Regions from separate parts of the Kitasatospora sp. NPDC127067 genome, predicted to be linked through region 1. Evidence: riboswitches for the same ligand, from Rfam matches in the RefSeq annotation. Region 1 holds a riboswitch; each other region holds the start of a gene.
The links. A riboswitch is a leader RNA that binds a small molecule or an ion and turns the genes downstream of it on or off. The one in region 1 is predicted to bind cobalamin.
Positions count from the first base shown of each region.

Region 2: another riboswitch for cobalamin. It lies ahead of ACFWJ4_RS27640 (ribonucleoside-diphosphate reductase subunit alpha); the one in region 1 lies ahead of ACFWJ4_RS12780 (HoxN/HupN/NixA family nickel/cobalt transporter).
Region 3: another riboswitch for cobalamin. It lies ahead of ACFWJ4_RS19105 (cobalamin biosynthesis protein); the one in region 1 lies ahead of ACFWJ4_RS12780 (HoxN/HupN/NixA family nickel/cobalt transporter).
Region 4: another riboswitch for cobalamin. It lies ahead of ACFWJ4_RS29405 (peptidase); the one in region 1 lies ahead of ACFWJ4_RS12780 (HoxN/HupN/NixA family nickel/cobalt transporter).

Region 1 covers NZ_JBHXEM010000023.1:5,001-9,138, reverse strand. The annotation lists gene ACFWJ4_RS12785 (M24 family metallopeptidase) at 1-708, opposite strand, end outside; gene ACFWJ4_RS12780 (HoxN/HupN/NixA family nickel/cobalt transporter) at 1,089-2,204, opposite strand; cobalamin riboswitch at 2,235-2,448, opposite strand; gene ACFWJ4_RS12775 (metalloregulator ArsR/SmtB family transcription factor) at 2,531-2,914, shown strand; gene ACFWJ4_RS12770 (hypothetical protein) at 2,973-4,138, shown strand, end outside.
Region 2 covers NZ_JBHXEM010000081.1:34,638-38,775, forward strand. The annotation lists gene ACFWJ4_RS27635 (glycosyltransferase family 39 protein) at 1-1,459, shown strand, start outside; cobalamin riboswitch at 1,522-1,665, shown strand; gene ACFWJ4_RS27640 (ribonucleoside-diphosphate reductase subunit alpha) at 1,858-4,138, shown strand, end outside.
Region 3 covers NZ_JBHXEM010000043.1:47,039-51,176, forward strand. The annotation lists gene ACFWJ4_RS19100 (alpha/beta hydrolase) at 863-1,969, opposite strand; cobalamin riboswitch at 2,408-2,540, shown strand; gene ACFWJ4_RS19105 (cobalamin biosynthesis protein) at 2,648-3,640, shown strand; gene ACFWJ4_RS19110 (cobyric acid synthase) at 3,637-4,138, shown strand, end outside.
Region 4 covers NZ_JBHXEM010000092.1:23,151-27,288, forward strand. The annotation lists gene ACFWJ4_RS29400 (rhodanese-like domain-containing protein) at 117-1,505, shown strand; cobalamin riboswitch at 1,642-1,763, shown strand; gene ACFWJ4_RS29405 (peptidase) at 1,860-2,939, shown strand; gene ACFWJ4_RS29410 (flagellar hook-length control protein FliK) at 2,969-3,448, shown strand; partial or broken gene ACFWJ4_RS29415 (hypothetical protein) at 3,600-4,094, opposite strand.

The sequences.
Region 1 (4,138 bases):
GGCGGTGGAGACGCCGTAGCCGCGGTACTGGGCGCCCATCACCACGGTCAGGAAGTCGCCCTCCTCCACCCGGCGGTCGGTGGGCTGGTGGGCGGCCTGACCGGAGTGGCTGCCGGTGCCGACCGAGACCGGGAAGGCGGCCCGGTCGGCGCCGTGGTCGATCATCCGGCGCTCCAGCTCCATCGCCAGGTGCCGCTCGGTGCGGCCGACCAGGATCGACTCCAGCAGTTCGCCCAGTGCCTGGTCGGCGATCTCGGCGGCGATCCGCAGGTCGGCGATCTCGTGCTCGTCCTTGACCACCCGCAGCCGCTCGACCGTCTGACCGAGGTCCACCAGCCGGGCCCCCTCGGTCAGACCCCCCACCGCCCGGTGCCGGGTGACGGTCAGGTCGTGCTCCTCCACCGCCAGTCCCGACACCCCGGACCGCGCGGCGACGGCCGCGACGGCCAGCGCGGAGTCCGACCCGGCCGCCACCGGCAGCCGGGTGACGTCCGGGGCGATCAGGTGCTCCCCGGAGTCGTCCGGCGGCAGGTCGTCCGGCAGCGCGAGCAGCGCCCGCTCCCTGGTCAGCAGCAGGCTCGCCCCGCAGGGCGCGCAGCCCGTCAGGTACCGCACGTTCGCCGCGCGGGTGATCAGCGCCGCATCGGCCCCGGCCGCACTGCAGTGCTCCCTCACCCGCTCCCGCCGCCCCGCGTACGCATCCGCCATGCGTCGAGCCTACGAACCCCCGGCCCGAAGCGCCCGCCGAGCACCCCCGGCAGAACCCCCAATACCCCTTGCACGCCCCCCTGCGCGACCGCGGCACCGTCCCCCTCGGACCCGCGCCCCGCCCCCCACGCAGCGTGCCACCGAGGGGCCTCGCACCCCCCGGTGGCCCCTCGGACCTCGACCGGTCGCTACGTTCCGTCACGGATCTGTCACTTCCGGTCCTGTGCGAGTGCGACCCGGTCGGCGGCCGGCGCGTCGACTTCCGCGAGGAGCGCCGACCCGGGGCGCACCCGGCCCCCGGAACGCGAACGGCGCCTCCCCACCGCGGGGAGGCGCCGTTCCGGCGTGCGCGGGCAGGCCGCTGCGCGCGGCCGGGTGGCTCAGGAGCCCTCGGGCGTCCAGCGCTTCTCGACCCCGGCGAGCTTCCAGTACCCGATCGCGATCGCCCAGACGACCACGAACAGCCCGGCGATGGCGTAGCCGACGTTGTCCAGCGAGATGTCGGCGATGAAGCCGGTGACCGGGTCGGTCAGATCGAGCTTCTCGTGCAGCACCCCGACCAGCTCGATGGTGCCGATGACGAAGGCCACCGCGATCGACAGACCGGTGATGGTCAGGTTGTAGTACACCTTCCGCACCGGGTTGGCGAAGGCCCACTGGTACGCGAAGTTCATGAACGTCCCGTCCAGGGTGTCGAACAGGCTCATCCCGGCCGCGAACAGCAGCGGCAGGCAGACGATCGCGTACCAGGGCAGCCCGGAGGCGGCGCCCGAGCCGGCCATCACCATCAGGGTGACCTCGGTCGCGGTGTCGAAGCCCAGCCCCAGCACCATGCCCACCGGGAACATCTGCCCGGGCCGGGTGATCGAACGGGTCGCCCGGTTCAGCACCCGGGCCATGAAGCCGCGCGAGTCGAGGTGCGCCTCCAGCTCCTTCTCGTCGAACTTCCCGGCCCGCATCGAGCGGAACACCCTGAGGATGCCGAGCAGCGCCGCCAGGTTGAGCGCGCCGATCAGGTAGAGGAACACGCCGGAGGTGGTCGTCCCGATCACGCCGAGCCACTTGTGGGTGGCCGACTCGTCGTCCATCAGGGTGTTCGCCAGCTGCGCGCCGCCCGCCACCAGGGCGGCCATCAGCACCACCATCGAGGAGTGCCCGAGGGCGAACCAGAAGCCCACCGAGACCGGCCGCTTGCCGTCCGCCATCAGCTTTCTGGTGGTGTTGTCGATCACCGCGATGTGGTCGGCGTCGAAGGCGTGCCGCATCCCGAGGGTGTACGCGGTGATACCCAGGCCCACCCCGAAGACCTGGGTACCGACCGCGTACTTCTCGGGTGCGACCAGGAAGATCAGCGTGCCGAAGGCCACCACGTGCATGGCCACGATCACCGCCATCAGCCCGGCGGTACGGACGGTGTCCTCGCGCCGCCACTGGAAGCTGGGCAGCGCGGAGGGGGCCGGTTCGGCCCCGGCGGCAACGGTTTCGGGCAGGGTCATCTGCGGATCACGCTCCAGCACCTCGTGGAAAACCTCGTGAGATGCCGTGGCCGGTCTCCTGGCTGACGGGACGCCCGTACCCGCCTTCCCAAGCGCGCGAGGCGCCCAGTGGCTCCATGGGTACGGACGACGTTCCTCCGCGGACGGAGGAACGACCCGATCACAGTGGCGAGGGCCGCTCCGGGCTGGGACCCCTGAGGGTCCGTCACCGGTCTTCCCGAGCACCACGGCGGGGAACACCGTAGGGGTCACGCCCCGACCCGTGCAAGGTTGCGCACCTGCGCAGGTGTCCAGGATCACAGACCGCCGCCTGCGAGAATGTCCGCATGCATCTCGTACCGGCCGACCGCGCGGGCCACCGCACCATCGACGGGCACCGGGTCTGCGAGGCCATCGCCGCGATCGGCGACCCGGCCCACGTCCGGTCCTGGGCCGAGCGGTTCTCCCTGCTCGCCGACCCCGGCCGGCTCGCCCTGCTGCTCGCCCTCCACCGGGCCGGGCCGCTCGCCGTCACCGACCTCGCGGTCGCCACCGGCATGCGCGACCCCGCCGTCTCCCAGGCCCTGCGGCTGCTCCGCACGGCCGGCGTGGTCACCGGCGACCGGGACGGACGCGTGGTGCGCTACCAGCTCGTGGACGAGGCCATGCGCCCCCTCCTCGACGAGTGCGCTGCCGGCGAACACCACGAGCCCACCGCGGCCACGGGCTGACCCACTGGCCCGGCCCCGGAACCGCGCCGCGGCCGGAGCGGATGAGTACGATCATGACGTGCCGTCCCGCCCCCACGCCTGGCCCGCCGACCGGTGGAACACCCGACCGGTCAGGGCCCGCGTGCTGGCGGTCGCCCGCACCCTCACCTCGGCCACCCGGGTCCTGGACGTCCTGACCCTGCTGAACCCGGACGGCATCGAGCGGTACTTCACCGTCAACCCCGGCTCCGCCTTCGCCGACCGCGCCCTGGACGAGTACCTGCACGGCCTGCCCGGCTTCACCGTGCTGGACTGGGAGGACGCCGTCAGCCGCCGCTTCGACCTGGCCGTCGCCTGCGCCGTCCACTCCTCCATGCACCGGCTGGACGCCCGCCTCGTCGTCCTCCCGCACGGCGTCGGCTACAACCGGCTGGTCACCGAGTCCACCGGCGACACGGTCACCGCCGCCGGTCTGTCCCGCAACGAACTCACCCACCGCGGACGGGTGTTCGTGGACGTCCTCGGCCTCTCCCACCCCGAGCAGCTGGACCGGCTGCGGGACTCCTGCCCCGAGGCGCTGGACGTCGCCCGGGTGGTCGGCGACCCCTGCTTCGACCGGATGCTCGGCAGCCGGCGCTCCCGCGACGGCTACCGCGCCGCGCTCGGTGCCACCGGCGGCCGACGGCTCGTCGTCGTCAGCTCCACCTGGAGCGAGCACTCCTTGTTCGGCCGCCGCCCGGACCTCCCCCGGCGGCTGGTCCGCCGGCTCCCCGCCGACGAGTACACGGTGGCCGTCGTCCTGCACCCCAACGTGTGGAGCCGCCACGACCCCGAAGCGCTGCTCGACGACGCCCGCCGGATGGGCCTGCGCCTGATCCCGCCCCACCAGGGCTGGCAGGCCGCGCTCGTCGCCGCCGACTGCGTGATCGGCGACCACGGATCGGTCACCGTCTACGGCGCCGCCCTGAACCACCGCACCCTGCTCGTCGCCACCGGCGCCGCCGAACTCGACCCCCGCTCCCCCGGCTACGCCTTCGGCCAGGCAGCGCCCGTCCTCGACCCGGACGGGGACCTCGCCGCCCAGGTCGAACAGGCCCTCGCCCGGGACCCGGCCGACCTGAGCGCGATCACCGACCGCTCGCTCGCCCACCCCGGCGAATCCGCCCGGCTGCTGCGCCCGCTGCTGCACTCCTTCCTGGCCGGGCTGGACGAGCCCGCGGACGAACCGGCCCTGCCGCCCTACCC
Region 2 (4,138 bases), on a different contig from region 1:
CCGCGGCCTGCTGGGCGCCGTCCTGACCGTCCAGGCCGCCCTCTCGCTGCGCCTGCTGGCCGCCGCGCACCCCGACGAGGCCGCCGCCATGGTCGCCGGCCGCCAGCAGCTGTCCCACCTGCTGCACGGCACCCCGGTCACCACCGACCTGGTCGACCGGGTGCACGGCTCGCCCTGGCTCTACCCGCCGCTGGCCGGCGCCGCCGCCGACGCCAACGGCATCTGGGGCACCCGGCTGCTCAGCCTCGGCTTCGCGCTGCTCACCACGGTGCTGCTGTACTCGCTGACCCGGCGGCTGTTCAACGAGCGGGTCGCCATCTGCGCCATCGCCGGGTACGCCGTCCTCCAGTCCACCGTGGTGGTCGGCTTCTACGCCGCGCCCGAGTCCCTCGCCCTCCTGCTGGTCGCCCTCGCGGCCTGGACCACGGTGTTCACCGCCGGCCGCCATCCGGCCCTGGCCCTGCTCGCCGCCCCGCCCACGGCGCTGGCCTGCGCCACGGCCTACTCCGCGGCCTTCGCCGTCCCCGCCCTGGTCGCCCTCGCCTTCGCCTGCGCCCGGCCGTACCACCGGGTGGGCCCGGCCGCCCTGCGCGCGCTGCTGTCGGCCCTCGGCATCCTCGTCCTGCTGCTCCCGTACGGCACCCTCGGCAGGGTCGCCGGGTGGTCGCCCTCGCGCGGCAACGCCCCCGGCTCGGCCGGCTCGATCCTGCTCGGCACGCTCCAGTGGGCCGGCCTGTTCACCGTCCTCGCGGTGGCCGGCACCATCGCCTACGCGCGCCGCGAACAGATGCCCGAGCACGACGCGCCGGAGAAGGACGCCCTCCCCACCACCCGGGGCGGGCGCGCCCTGCTCGGGGCCGTCCTGACCGCCACTGCCCTGCTGGTCCCCGCCGCCCACCTGTGGACCGGCACCTCCGGCGCGCTGTTCCGCCACCTCGGCTACGGCATGCTGCTCGCCGCCCCGCTCGCCGGGGTCGGCCTGACCCGGCTGGTCGGCGCCCACTTCCGCCACCCCCAGCTCGGCATCCTGGTCTGGGTCGCACTGCTCGCCCTCGGTCTGGAGCAGTCCGCCCTGCGCTACCAGAACGGGCCCGACTCCGGCCGTCTGCTGGCCGTCCTGCGGGTCCACACGGAGCCCCAGGGCCGCTACCTCACCGAGGTCGACGGACTCGCCGAGTACTACCTCGGCGGCGTCTCCAGGCCCGAGCAGTGGATCTCCGCGCGCGCCGGGACGGACTACCGCGACGGGGCCGGGGTCGAGCACCACGGCGACGACGGCAGCGTGGCCGCGATCCGGGACGGCTGGTTCACCATGGTCGTCCTCGACAGCACCGCGCCGAGGGCCACCGACCGGGCCCTGAGCGAGGCCCTGAGCACCGCCGGACACTACCGGCTGGTCGCCCAGTTCACCTCGCCGACCGGCGATTCGAGTACGTACAAGGTCTATCTGAAGCACTGACCGGCCGCCCGGCTCACGCACATCCGCGACACGACAGGCACAACATATGGTGCCGCCGCAGTCCGGCGGCACTACATGTATGCTCGCTTCTGCTGTCGATGCAGGGGAACCCGGTGCGAATCCGGGACTGCCCCGCAGCGGTGAGCGGGCGGCTGCAGAAGCCGTAACCGCGAGTCCGATGACCTGCCGACGGCGTGCGCCACGGCCCTCCCGCAGAGGCCGCGCGAGCACCGAGCAGTACCCCTCCGGGCCTCGCGGGCGGGCCGGGGAGTCACCTCGCGCGACGCTTTTTGCGTTCGTGCCGTGCTCCCCTGCCCCGATCGGCCCGGTGGCCCCCCGATCACCGCCGCCGATCGCCGCCAGGAGAGAGCGCCTTGACCACCGCTGCCTCAGCCACCCTGCCCGCCCAGGGCTCCGGTACCGCCTTCACCGACCCGACGGTCTCCGACCCCGGGGGCGCGCTGCTGCGGCTGCTCACCGACCGCAGCACCGACCTCACCGAGGTCGACCCCGGCCATGTCGCCGCCGCCGCGCTGCGCGGCCGCCACGCCGGCTCGGACTTCGCCGAGCTGCGCGGGCTGGCCGTGGACGCCGCCGCGTCGATGATCGCCGAGGACCCCCAGTACTCGAAGCTCGCCGCCCGCCTGCTCGCCCTGGAGATCGTCGACGAGGCGAACAACCAGGGCTCGGTGTCCTTCTCCGCCTCGATCGCCGTCGGCCACGCCGAGGGCCTGATCGGCGACACCACCGCCGCCTTCGTCACCAAGCACGCGGCCGCCCTGGACGCGCTCGTCGACACCAAGGGCGACGACCGCTTCGAGTACTTCGGCCTGCGCACGGTGCAGTCCCGCTACCTGCTGCGCCACCCGATCACCCGCAAGGTGATCGAGACCCCGCAGCACTTCCTGCTCCGCGTCGCCTGTGGCCTGGCGGTCGGCGACAGCGAGCAGTCCGTGCGCGAGGTGGCCGAGCTGTACGGCCTGATGAGCCGCCTGGAGTACCTGACCTCCTCGCCGACGCTCTTCAACTCCGGCACCCGCCACCCGCAGATGTCGAGCTGCTACCTGCTCGACTCGCCGCTGGACAACCTGGACTCGATCTACAACCGCTACGCGCAGATCGCCCGCCTGTCCAAGCACGCCGGCGGCATCGGCCTGTCGTACTCGCGCATCCGCTCGCGCGGCAGCCTGATCCGCGGCACCAACGGCAAGTCCAACGGCATCGTGCCGTTCCTGCGCACCCTCGACTCCTCGGTCGCCGCCGTCAACCAGGGCGGCCGCCGCAAGGGCGCGGCCTGCGTCTACCTGGAGACCTGGCACGCCGACATCGAGGAGTTCCTGGAGCTCCGCGACAACACCGGCGAAGAGGCCCGCCGCACCCACAACCTCAACCTGGCGCACTGGATCCCGGACGAGTTCATGCGCCGGGTCAACGCCAACCAGGACTGGTCGCTGTTCTCCCCGGCCGACGTGCCCGAGCTGGTCGACCTGTGGGGCGAGGAGTTCGACGAGGCGTACCGCAAGGCCGAGCTGGCCGGCAAGGCCGTGCGCACCATCCCGGCGCAGACCCTGTACGCCCGCATGATGCGCACCCTCGCGCAGACCGGCAACGGCTGGATGACCTTCAAGGACGCCTCCAACCGCGCCGCCAACCAGACCGCGCTGCCGGGCCGCACGGTGCACTCCTCCAACCTGTGCACCGAGATCCTGGAGGTCACGGACGACTCCGAGACCGCCGTCTGCAACCTCGGCTCGGTCAACCTGGGCGCCCACGTCGCCCCGGGCGCCTCGGCCGCCGACCTGATCGGCGCCATGGACTGGGAGCGCCTCGACGCCACCGTCCGTACGGCCGTGACGTTCCTCGACCGCGTGGTGGACATCAACTTCTACCCGACCACCGAGGCCGGGACGTCCAACTCCCGCTGGCGGCCGGTCGGCCTCGGCGTGATGGGCCTCCAGGACGTCTTCTTCCAGCTGCGGATCGACTTCGACTCCGCCGAGGCGAAGGTCCTCTCCACCCTCATCGCCGAGCGCATCATGCTCACCGCGTACGAGCGCTCCGCCGACCTGGCCGAGCAGCTCGGCCGCCACGAGGCGTACGGCGAGACCCGCGCCGCCCGCGGCGAGCTGCACATCGACCACTTCCCGACGGCCGCCCCGCAGTGGGCCGACCGCTGGACGGCGCTGCGCGCCCGGATCGCCGAGACCGGCCTGCGCAACTCGCTGCTGCTGGCCATCGCGCCGACCGCGACCATCGCGTCCATCGCCGGCGTGTACGAGTGCATCGAGCCGCAGGTGTCCAACCTGTTCAAGCGCGAGACGCTGTCCGGCGAGTTCCTCCAGGTCAACCCGTACCTGGTGCGCGAGCTCAAGGAGCTCGGCGTCTGGGACCAGCAGACCCGCGACGCCCTGCGCGACGCCAACGGTTCCGTCCAGGAGCTGAACTGGCTGCCCGCCGAGGTGCGTTCGCTGTACCGGACGGCCTGGGAGCTGCCGCAGCGCGCGCTGATCGACCTGGCCGCGGCGCGGATGCCGTACCTGGACCAGAGCCAGTCCCTGAACCTGTTCATGGCGGCGCCGACCATCGGCAAGCTCAGCTCGATGTACGCCTACGCGTGGAAGGTCGGTCTGAAGACCACCTACTACCTGCGCTCGCGCCCGGCCACCCGCATCGCCCAGG
Region 3 (4,138 bases), on a different contig from region 1:
CCTGCCCCGCCCGGGAGCCGGAGCGGGCCCTCGCCGCCGGGGTACTCCGTTACGGGGGACACCCGCCCCGCCCGGCCTGCCACCGGCGGGCCGTTGGGCCGTTCCGGGGAGACGGGTCACCGTCGCACCGGTACCGATCGTCGGCGGGAGCGGGGCATCACGGTCGCGCGGGTTCCGAGACGTCACGTCGAGCAGTCTTCCCCTTGCACCGGCCTTCTGTCACATCCGGTTGTCCGTACGACCGGGCGACCGGTGGCGGCACCTCCGCAAGATCGGGCAACAGCGGCAAACCGCCTGGCCGGAAACGTGTGACCTGCCCATGCCACTCGCATCGTCCCGGTTGCCAGGAATGCTCGGGCGGTTACCGTGCGTACGGGTGGGGGGTCAGTGGCCGGGCAAATTGTCGTCCCTGACATCGGGGTGGTTTTCGCGCCGGTCGCACGGGGAATCCCCTTCCGCCGACTTCCGGCGGAGCTGTCCAGTCCGAATCCGGACGGATGACGGGCGGGGCGGGGGGATCGCGCCGCGCGAGAAGTCGGACCGGCCGACTTCTCGCGCGCCTACGGCGGAATGGGGGAAACGTTCATTCGTGGGCAGGGGGAAGCGCGCCGGAAAAGCCGGCGCGGCCCAGCCGGAAACGCCCGCGCGCGGAGGGGGGCGAGGGCGCGACCCGTAGGTCTTGCGGGCCTCGCGGACCCTGTCGGACGGATCGGACGGATCGGGTCGACGGGTCGACGGGTCGAACCAACGGGCCGGCTCGGACCTCGGCGGTGGGGCCGCGTTCCGATCCGCAGGGGCGGAAGCGGAGCACCGACCGCGGCACGTCCGGGAGACGTTCCGGCGAGGACCCGCCGGCGGCGCCCTACAGCAGCGGCGTGAGCCAGCGGCGGAGCAGTTCGGTGTACCGGTCGGGAGCGGTGTTCCAGAGGGTGGCGTGGTCGGCACCGGGGAAGGCCTGGAGGCTGACCACGTCGCGACGGGCGGCGGCCAGCTTCTCGGCGCTGCCGAAGGGCGCGATCCGGTCCTCGGGGCTGTGCAGGAGAAGGGTGGGCACCCGCAGGTCGGTGCCGTCGGCGATGCGGGCGAAGTCGGCGAGGTCGACGCCGGTGCGGCCCTCCGCGGCCAGGGCCCCGAGCTCGGCGGCGACGCCCTGGAAGCCGGCCCGGGCAGCGTCCCGGCGGGCGGAGACCGGGAGGTCGAGCACCGGCGAGTCGAGGATGAGGCCGCTGACGGCGTGCGGCCAGGCGGTGCGGGCCGCGGTCTGGAGGGCCGTGGTCGCGCCGACCGACCAGCCGTAGAGGATCACCTTGCCCGCGCCGCTGTCGAGCGCCAGCCGTACCGCCGCCTCGATGTCGCGCCACTCGGTCTCGCCGAAGTGGCTGAGCCCGTCCGGGGAGGCGGGGGCGCCCTGGTCGCCGCGGTAGGTGACGGCAAGGGTGGGCAGGCCGAGCCGGTCGAGGACGGGGAGCACCGGGAGGGTCTGCTGGCGGTCGGCCTCGGGGCCGTGCACCAGGATCACCCAGGTGCCGCGCTTGCCGTCGAGCCGCCAGGCGGGAAGGGCGCCGAGCTCACCGTCGGCGGTGGTGTCGGTGAAGGGGAGGCCGAGTGCCTCGGTGGGGTCGCCGAGGTGGACCCGGGGGGTGAAGCGGACCTCGGTGCCGGGGGTGAGCGTGCCCCGGTCGGCGCGGAGCAGCCGGCGGGTGACGCCCCGCTCGTCGCTGTGCAGGACCTCCTCGACGACCGCGTGCCCGCCGTCCGCCCACTCGACCGCCCAGCGGCCGGGGCGCAGGCTCTCGGGGCCGCGGGTGAAGGTGACGCGGCCGGGGGCGAGGCCGCGGACCAGGACCGGCCCGGACTTCGGGACGGCGGCCACCGGACGGACCGTCCGCTCGGAGGCCCGACGGCCGATCACCAGCACGGCGGCCCCGACCGCGGCGGCCGCCACGACGGCGGCGGTTCCCCAACGCATTTCGCTCCCCGCTCTGTTGCTCACGGACCGGACGGTGTTCGGGCACCAGTTCACCGGCGCTCCGTCCGCCCGGCCACCGGGCTGGGCCGTCCGGGTCACCCGGGCGGCGGCCCGGCGGCGCCGAGGAGGTGCCGGAAGCGGGCGGCGAGGGCGGCGGCGGGGGCGGCGAGGGGCTTTCCGCGGTGCCCGCCACCGAACTCCGCGGCGCATGCCACCGAACCGCAGGCGTGGCCCCGGTCCTGCCCCAGCCGCCGAACGCACGAAGCGGCCCGGCCACGGACCGGTGCCGCGCCGGGCGATCCCCCGGCCTGTCAGCGGCCCCGCGCCGGGCGATCCCCGGCGCGTCGGCGGCGTCCGCGTGTGACCAACCCCTCCGTGACCTCGGTTGACTCCCGGTTCGGGCCCGTGATGGGATCCTGGGGCCAAACGGAGGCATGGAGAGGAAGCCGGTGGAATTCCGGCGCGGTCCCGCCACTGTCACCGGGGAGCACGCTCGGAACATCGCCACGGCGGCCGTCGACGGCCGCTGGAAGGCTCCGGGCGTGCGTTCGACCCGGAAGCCAGGAGACTCTCGCCCCCGTCACGTCGATCCAGGGCGCGGACCCTGAGTGAGGACACGCACGCGATGCAGGCTGCCCCGCCCCACCGGACTCCGAGCTGCCTTCCGCCGTGCCCCCGATGACCCCGCTCGGGCCCTCCTCCTCGCCGCGCCCGCTGGCCCGCGCCGCCGCGTTCGCGCTCGGCGCCGTCGCGGGCCATGTCGCCGACGCCCGCTTCGCCGACCCCCGCCGGGGCCATCCGGTGGCCGTCTTCGGCGGCGCCGCGACCCGGCTGGAGCGTCGGCTGTGGCGCGACGACCGCGGCGCGGGGGCCGGGTACACGGCGCTGTGCGTGGGCGCGGTGGCGGCGGGCGCGCTCGCCCTGGACCGTACGGTGGGCCGGCGTCCGCTGGGCCGGGCGGTGCTGGCGGCGGCCGCGACCTGGACGGTGCTCGGCGGCACCTCGCTGACCCGGGAGGCGCGCACCATCGGCCGCTCGCTGTCCGCGGGCGACCTCGCGGCGGCCCGGGAGCGGCTGCCGCACCTGTGCGGGCGGGACCCGAGCGCGCTGGACGGGCAGCAGATCGCCCGGGCGGTGGTCGAGTCGGTGGCCGAGAACACCGCCGACGCCGTGGTGAACGCGCTGACCTGGGGCGCCCTGGCCGGCACGCCCGGCCTGCTGGCCTTCCGCGCCGTGAACACCCTGGACGCGATGGTGGGTCACCGCTCGCCGCGCTACGCCCGGTTCGGCTGGGCCTCGGCCCGGCTGGACGACCTGGCGGGCTGGCCGGGCGCCCGGCTGACGGCGCTGCTGACGGTGGCCGCCGCGCCCGAGCCCCGTACGGCCTGGCGGGTCTGGCGGCGCGACGGCTCCGCGCACCCGAGCCCGAACGCGGGCCAGGCCGAGGCGGCGTTCGCCGGCGCGGTGGGCGTACGGCTGGGCGGGGCGCTGCGGTACGGCGAGAGGGTGGAGCACCGGCCCGTGCTGGGTGCGGAGCTGCGGCCGGTGACGGTGGACGACATCGAGCGCGCCTGTGCGCTCTCCCGGCGGGTGGGCGCACTGGCGCTGGGTACGACGGTCGCGGGGCACGTCCTGCTGCGGATGCTGCTGAGGAAGAAGGGACGGGCATGAGCAAGGCGCTGCTGGTCGCGGGGACGACCTCGGACGCGGGCAAGAGCGTGGTGACGGCCGGGATCTGCCGTTGGCTCGTCCGCCAGGGCGTGCGGGTCGCGCCGTTCAAGGCGCAGAACATGTCGCTCAACTCCTTCGTCACCGCCGACGGCGCCGAGATCGGCCGTGCCCAGGCGATGCAGGCGCAGGCCGCCCGGGTGGAGCCGGAGGCGGCGATGAACCCGGTGCTGCTCAAGCCGGGCGCGGACGGCCGCAGCCAGGTGGTGCTGCTCGGCAGGCCGGTGGCGGAGGTGGGCGCGCTGGACTACCGCGAGCGCAAGCCCGTCCTGCTGGAGCGTGCCCTGGAGTGCCTGGCGGACCTGCGCGGCCGCTACGACGTGGTGGTCTGCGAGGGCGCGGGCTCGCCCGCCGAGATCAACCTGCGCGACCGCGACATCGCCAACATGGGCCTGGCGACGGCCGCCGCCCTGCCGGTGGTGGTGGTCGGGGACATCGACC
Region 4 (4,138 bases), on a different contig from region 1:
GAAGCCGTATGCTCGCAAATATACCGAGGGGGGTATCGCGATGGCGCTGTGGCGCCCAGGAATCCGGCTTCGCCAACCAGGAGAAGGCCGAGGCCCGACCCGGAGGAGACAACCCCGTGATCTTCAGCCAGTACTACCTCGACTGCCTCTCCCAGGCCTCCTACCTGATCGCCGACGAACGCACCGGCCGGGCCGTGATCGTCGACCCCCGCCGGGACGTCGACGAGTACCTCGCCGACGCCATGGCGCGCGGCCTGACCGTCGTCGGCGTCATCAACACCCACTTCCACGCCGACTTCCTGGCCGGCCACCTCGAACTCGCCGCCCGCACCGGCGCCTGGATCGGCTACGGTCACCGCGCCGAGACCGAGTACCCCATCCGCAAGCTCGCCGACGGCGAGCGGATCGAACTCGGCGACGTCACCGTCCAGGTCCTCGAAACCCCCGGCCACACGCCCGAGTCGATCAGCATCCTGGTCTTCGAGCAGCCCGACGACACCGTCCCGTACGGTGTGCTCACCGGCGACGCGCTGTTCATCGGCGATGTCGGCCGCCCCGACCTGCTCGCCTCGGCCGGCGTCACCGCCGCCGAACTCGGCGCGATGCTCTACGACAGCGTCCACCGCAAGCTGATGGGCCTGCCCGACGAGACCCTCGTCTTCCCCGCCCACGGTGCCGGCTCGGCCTGCGGCAAGAACCTCTCCGCCGACCGCCAGTCCACCATCGGGGCGCAGCGACTGACCAACTACGCCTGCCGGCCCATGGACCAGGACACCTTCGTCCGCATCGTCACCGCCGGCCAGTCCACCGCCCCCGCCTACTTCGGCCACGACGCCGCCCTCAACCGGCAGGACCGCCCGCTGCTCGATCCCACGAACGCAGCCCGCCCGCTGTGCCCCGAAGGCTTCAAGGAGGCCCGTACCGCAGGCGCCGTCGTCCTCGACGCCCGCAGCCCCCAGGACTTCGGCGCGGGACACATCCGCGGCGCCATCAACGTTCCCGTCGACGGCCGCTTCGCCGAACAGGCCGGCACCGTCCTCACCCCCGACAGCAACATCGCGATCATCGCCCCGCAGGACCGCGAGGGCGAGGTCATCACCCGCCTCGCCCGCATCGGCTTCGACCGCATCGCCGGCTACCTGCGCAACCCCGGCAACGCCCTGCCCGCCCTCGCCGACGAGGTCACCCCCGCCGGCCGCCTCACCGCCGACCAGCTCCGCACCGCCCTCACCGACGCGCAGCCCCCCACCGTCCTGGACGTGCGCACCTGCGGCGAGCGCGAAACCGGCTCCATCGAAGGATCCCTGCACATCCCCCTGACCGAACTCCCGGGCCGCCTCGACGAGATCCCCACCGACCGCCCCCTGGTCGTCCACTGCGCCAGCGGCCACCGCTCCTCCATCGCCGCCAGCCTGCTGCGCCACCACGGCCACACCGAGGTCTCCGACCTCCTCGGCGGCTACAGCGCCTGGCACACCCTCACCCACCCCGCTCAGGTGTCATGACGTACCGCCAGTGATCAGGTCGTCGGCCTCGCCGGCCTTCGCCTTCGCCCCGGTGATGACGAGGCCACTGTTCAACCGGGGGTTCGGGCCCCGGGGTCTCTTGACCCGCTGTTCGGGGCATCGCCATGATGGGCCGTCATGTTGTGACTCCGCCGATGGGGGAAGTCCGGTCCGAATCCGGCGCTGACCCGCAACGGTAGGCCGCCGACCCCGCGTCGGCGGCGAGCCCGAGTACCCGTCGGCGGAGGTGTGTCACCCCTCCTCCCGTCGTGGTCTGCGGGCCGGAGCCCGCTGGCCCCTCGGCGCTCGCCGACGCCTTCCGGGCCCCTGCGTGCGGGCCCGGAAAGGCATCCCATGCCCGCCGTTCGCCGCTCCCTCGGCCCGCTCGCGATACCCGCCCTCGCCCTCGCCACCCTGTTCCCGGCGGCGGCCACCGCCCATGCCGCTCCCGCCGCCGCGACCTCGTCGCCGACGGTCCGTCCCGACGCCGCCGCCGCCGGCGGTTGGCTGGCCCGGCAGCTCGTCGACGGTGACCACTTCGAGTCCGTGTTCAACGGCACCGCCTACCCCGACCAGGGCCTGACCATCGACGCCGTGCTGGCCTTCGCGGCCTCGCACAGCTCCGACGAGGCCGCCGCGAAGGCCACCGCCTGGCTGGCGAAGCCCGAGATCATCGGCGGCTACCTCGGCGACGGCACCACCGAGGCCTACGCGGGCGCGACGGCCAAGCTGCTGCTCGCCGTCGAGGTGCGCGGCGGGAACACGGCGTCCTTCGGTGGGGTCGATCTGCCGGCTCGGCTGCGCTCGCTCCAGACCGCCGAGGGCCGCTTCTCGGACCGCTCGCAGTGGGGCGACTACAGCAACGCCTTCGGCCAGTCGCTGGCCCTGATCGCCCTGCACCGCACGCCCGGTGACGCCCCCGCCGCAGCCGTCGACTTCCTGGCGAACAGCCAGTGCGCGGACGGCGGCTTCCCCGTCTCCTTCGGCCAGGCGACCTGCACCGGCGACCCCGATGCCACCGCGCTCGCCGTCCAGGCCCTCGCCGCCACCGGCCGCACCGCCAAGGCGAACGCGGGCCTCGGCTGGCTGGCCGCGCACCAGAACACCGACGGCGGGTTCGCGGCCGCCGGGGCGACCACTTCCAACGCCAACACCACGGGCCTGGCCACCCAGGCGCTGCTGGCCGGCGGGCGCTTCGGCGCCGGCCTCAAGGGTTGGAGCCGGCTGGTGAAGTTCCAGCAGGGCTGCTCGGCCGACCCTGCCGTGCGCGGTGCGGTCGCCTACGACGCCTCCGGCTTCGACGCGGGCAACGGCGCCCGGGCCACCGCACAGGCCGTCCTCGGCCTCGCCGGCACCCCGCTGGCCACGCTCTCCGCCGCCGGGGCCCGCCCGGACGCGCCCACCCTGGCCTGCCCGGCCCCGGCCGCGTACTGAACACGCCCGAAACCAGGAGGAGTTCACCGATGAGCGATACCCTCACCCCGGCGCGCCCGGTCCGCCGTACGCTCGGCTCGGTCGCCGCGGCCGCCGCCCTCACCGCCGGTCTGCTCGGCGTCTCCGCCGTCCAGGCCCCGCAGGCTCGGGCCGCCGCTTGCGGCGGGACCACCGGCGTCACGGTCGTGGTCGACTTCACCGCTGTCGGCGGCGGCATCCAGACCGGCTGTGCGCCCGGCGACCCGGCCAGCGGCCTGGCCGCGCTGACCGGCGCCGGATTCAGCTACGCCTTCCACCCGCGCTTCCCGGGCTTCGTCTGCACCGTCAACAGCCTGCCGACGACCTGCACCAACCCCACCGGCAGCGCCTACTGGTCGTACTGGCACGCCCAGCACGGCGGCCCCTGGTCGTACAGCAGCCTCGGCGCGGGCAGCTACAACCCGGCCCCCGGCGACGTCGAGGGCTGGTCCTTCGGCGCCGGCGCCCAACCCGGCATCACCGCTCCCTGACCCGCCTGCCCGTACACGTCGACGCCCCGGCCTCCCCGACGAGGGAGGCCGGGGCACAGCGGTCGGGCGTGAGGTGCCCGCCGGCGCCGGACGAGTTTGTCGTACAGCAGTACGCTGCCGACCGCCGCAGCCGAGCACGCACGGCCGACGCGGGCGGGGTGGCGGTGAAGCCGGCGCCGGAGACGGCGCGCAGGCCGTCGACGGAGGCGTACGGGGACGGGGAGGTGTCGGTGGGCAGGCACTTGAAGCCGCCGCCGGGATTGAACTGCTGGGCGATGAGGAAGTCGACCGGGGTCTTGCTGTAGTTCCAGCCGCCGTCGTTGTGCTGGTTGGCAGGCACGGTCGCGACCGAGGCGTTCAGCAGGGACTGCGGGACGCGTTGTCCGCCGGTCCGGGTCTTGGCGCCGCCGAGGGCGAGCAGGCCGAAGACGGTCCCGTTGAAGTTCGCGGACGGGCCGTAGCAGCCGGGTTCGGCGGTCTGCCAGTAGGCGGTGAGGTCGGCCACGAGGTTGCGGGCCGGGCCGATCCGCGCGGGGTCGATGCCGGCCGCGTAGGAGTTGAGGATGCCACGCTCGTCGTCGGTGACGACCGGCGAGGTGCTCGGCCAGCTGCTCGCGGCGAGCTGGTTGCGGTAGACCAGGCGCGCGCGTCAGCTCCGGATTCGCACCGGATTCCCCCGCTCGGCCACCG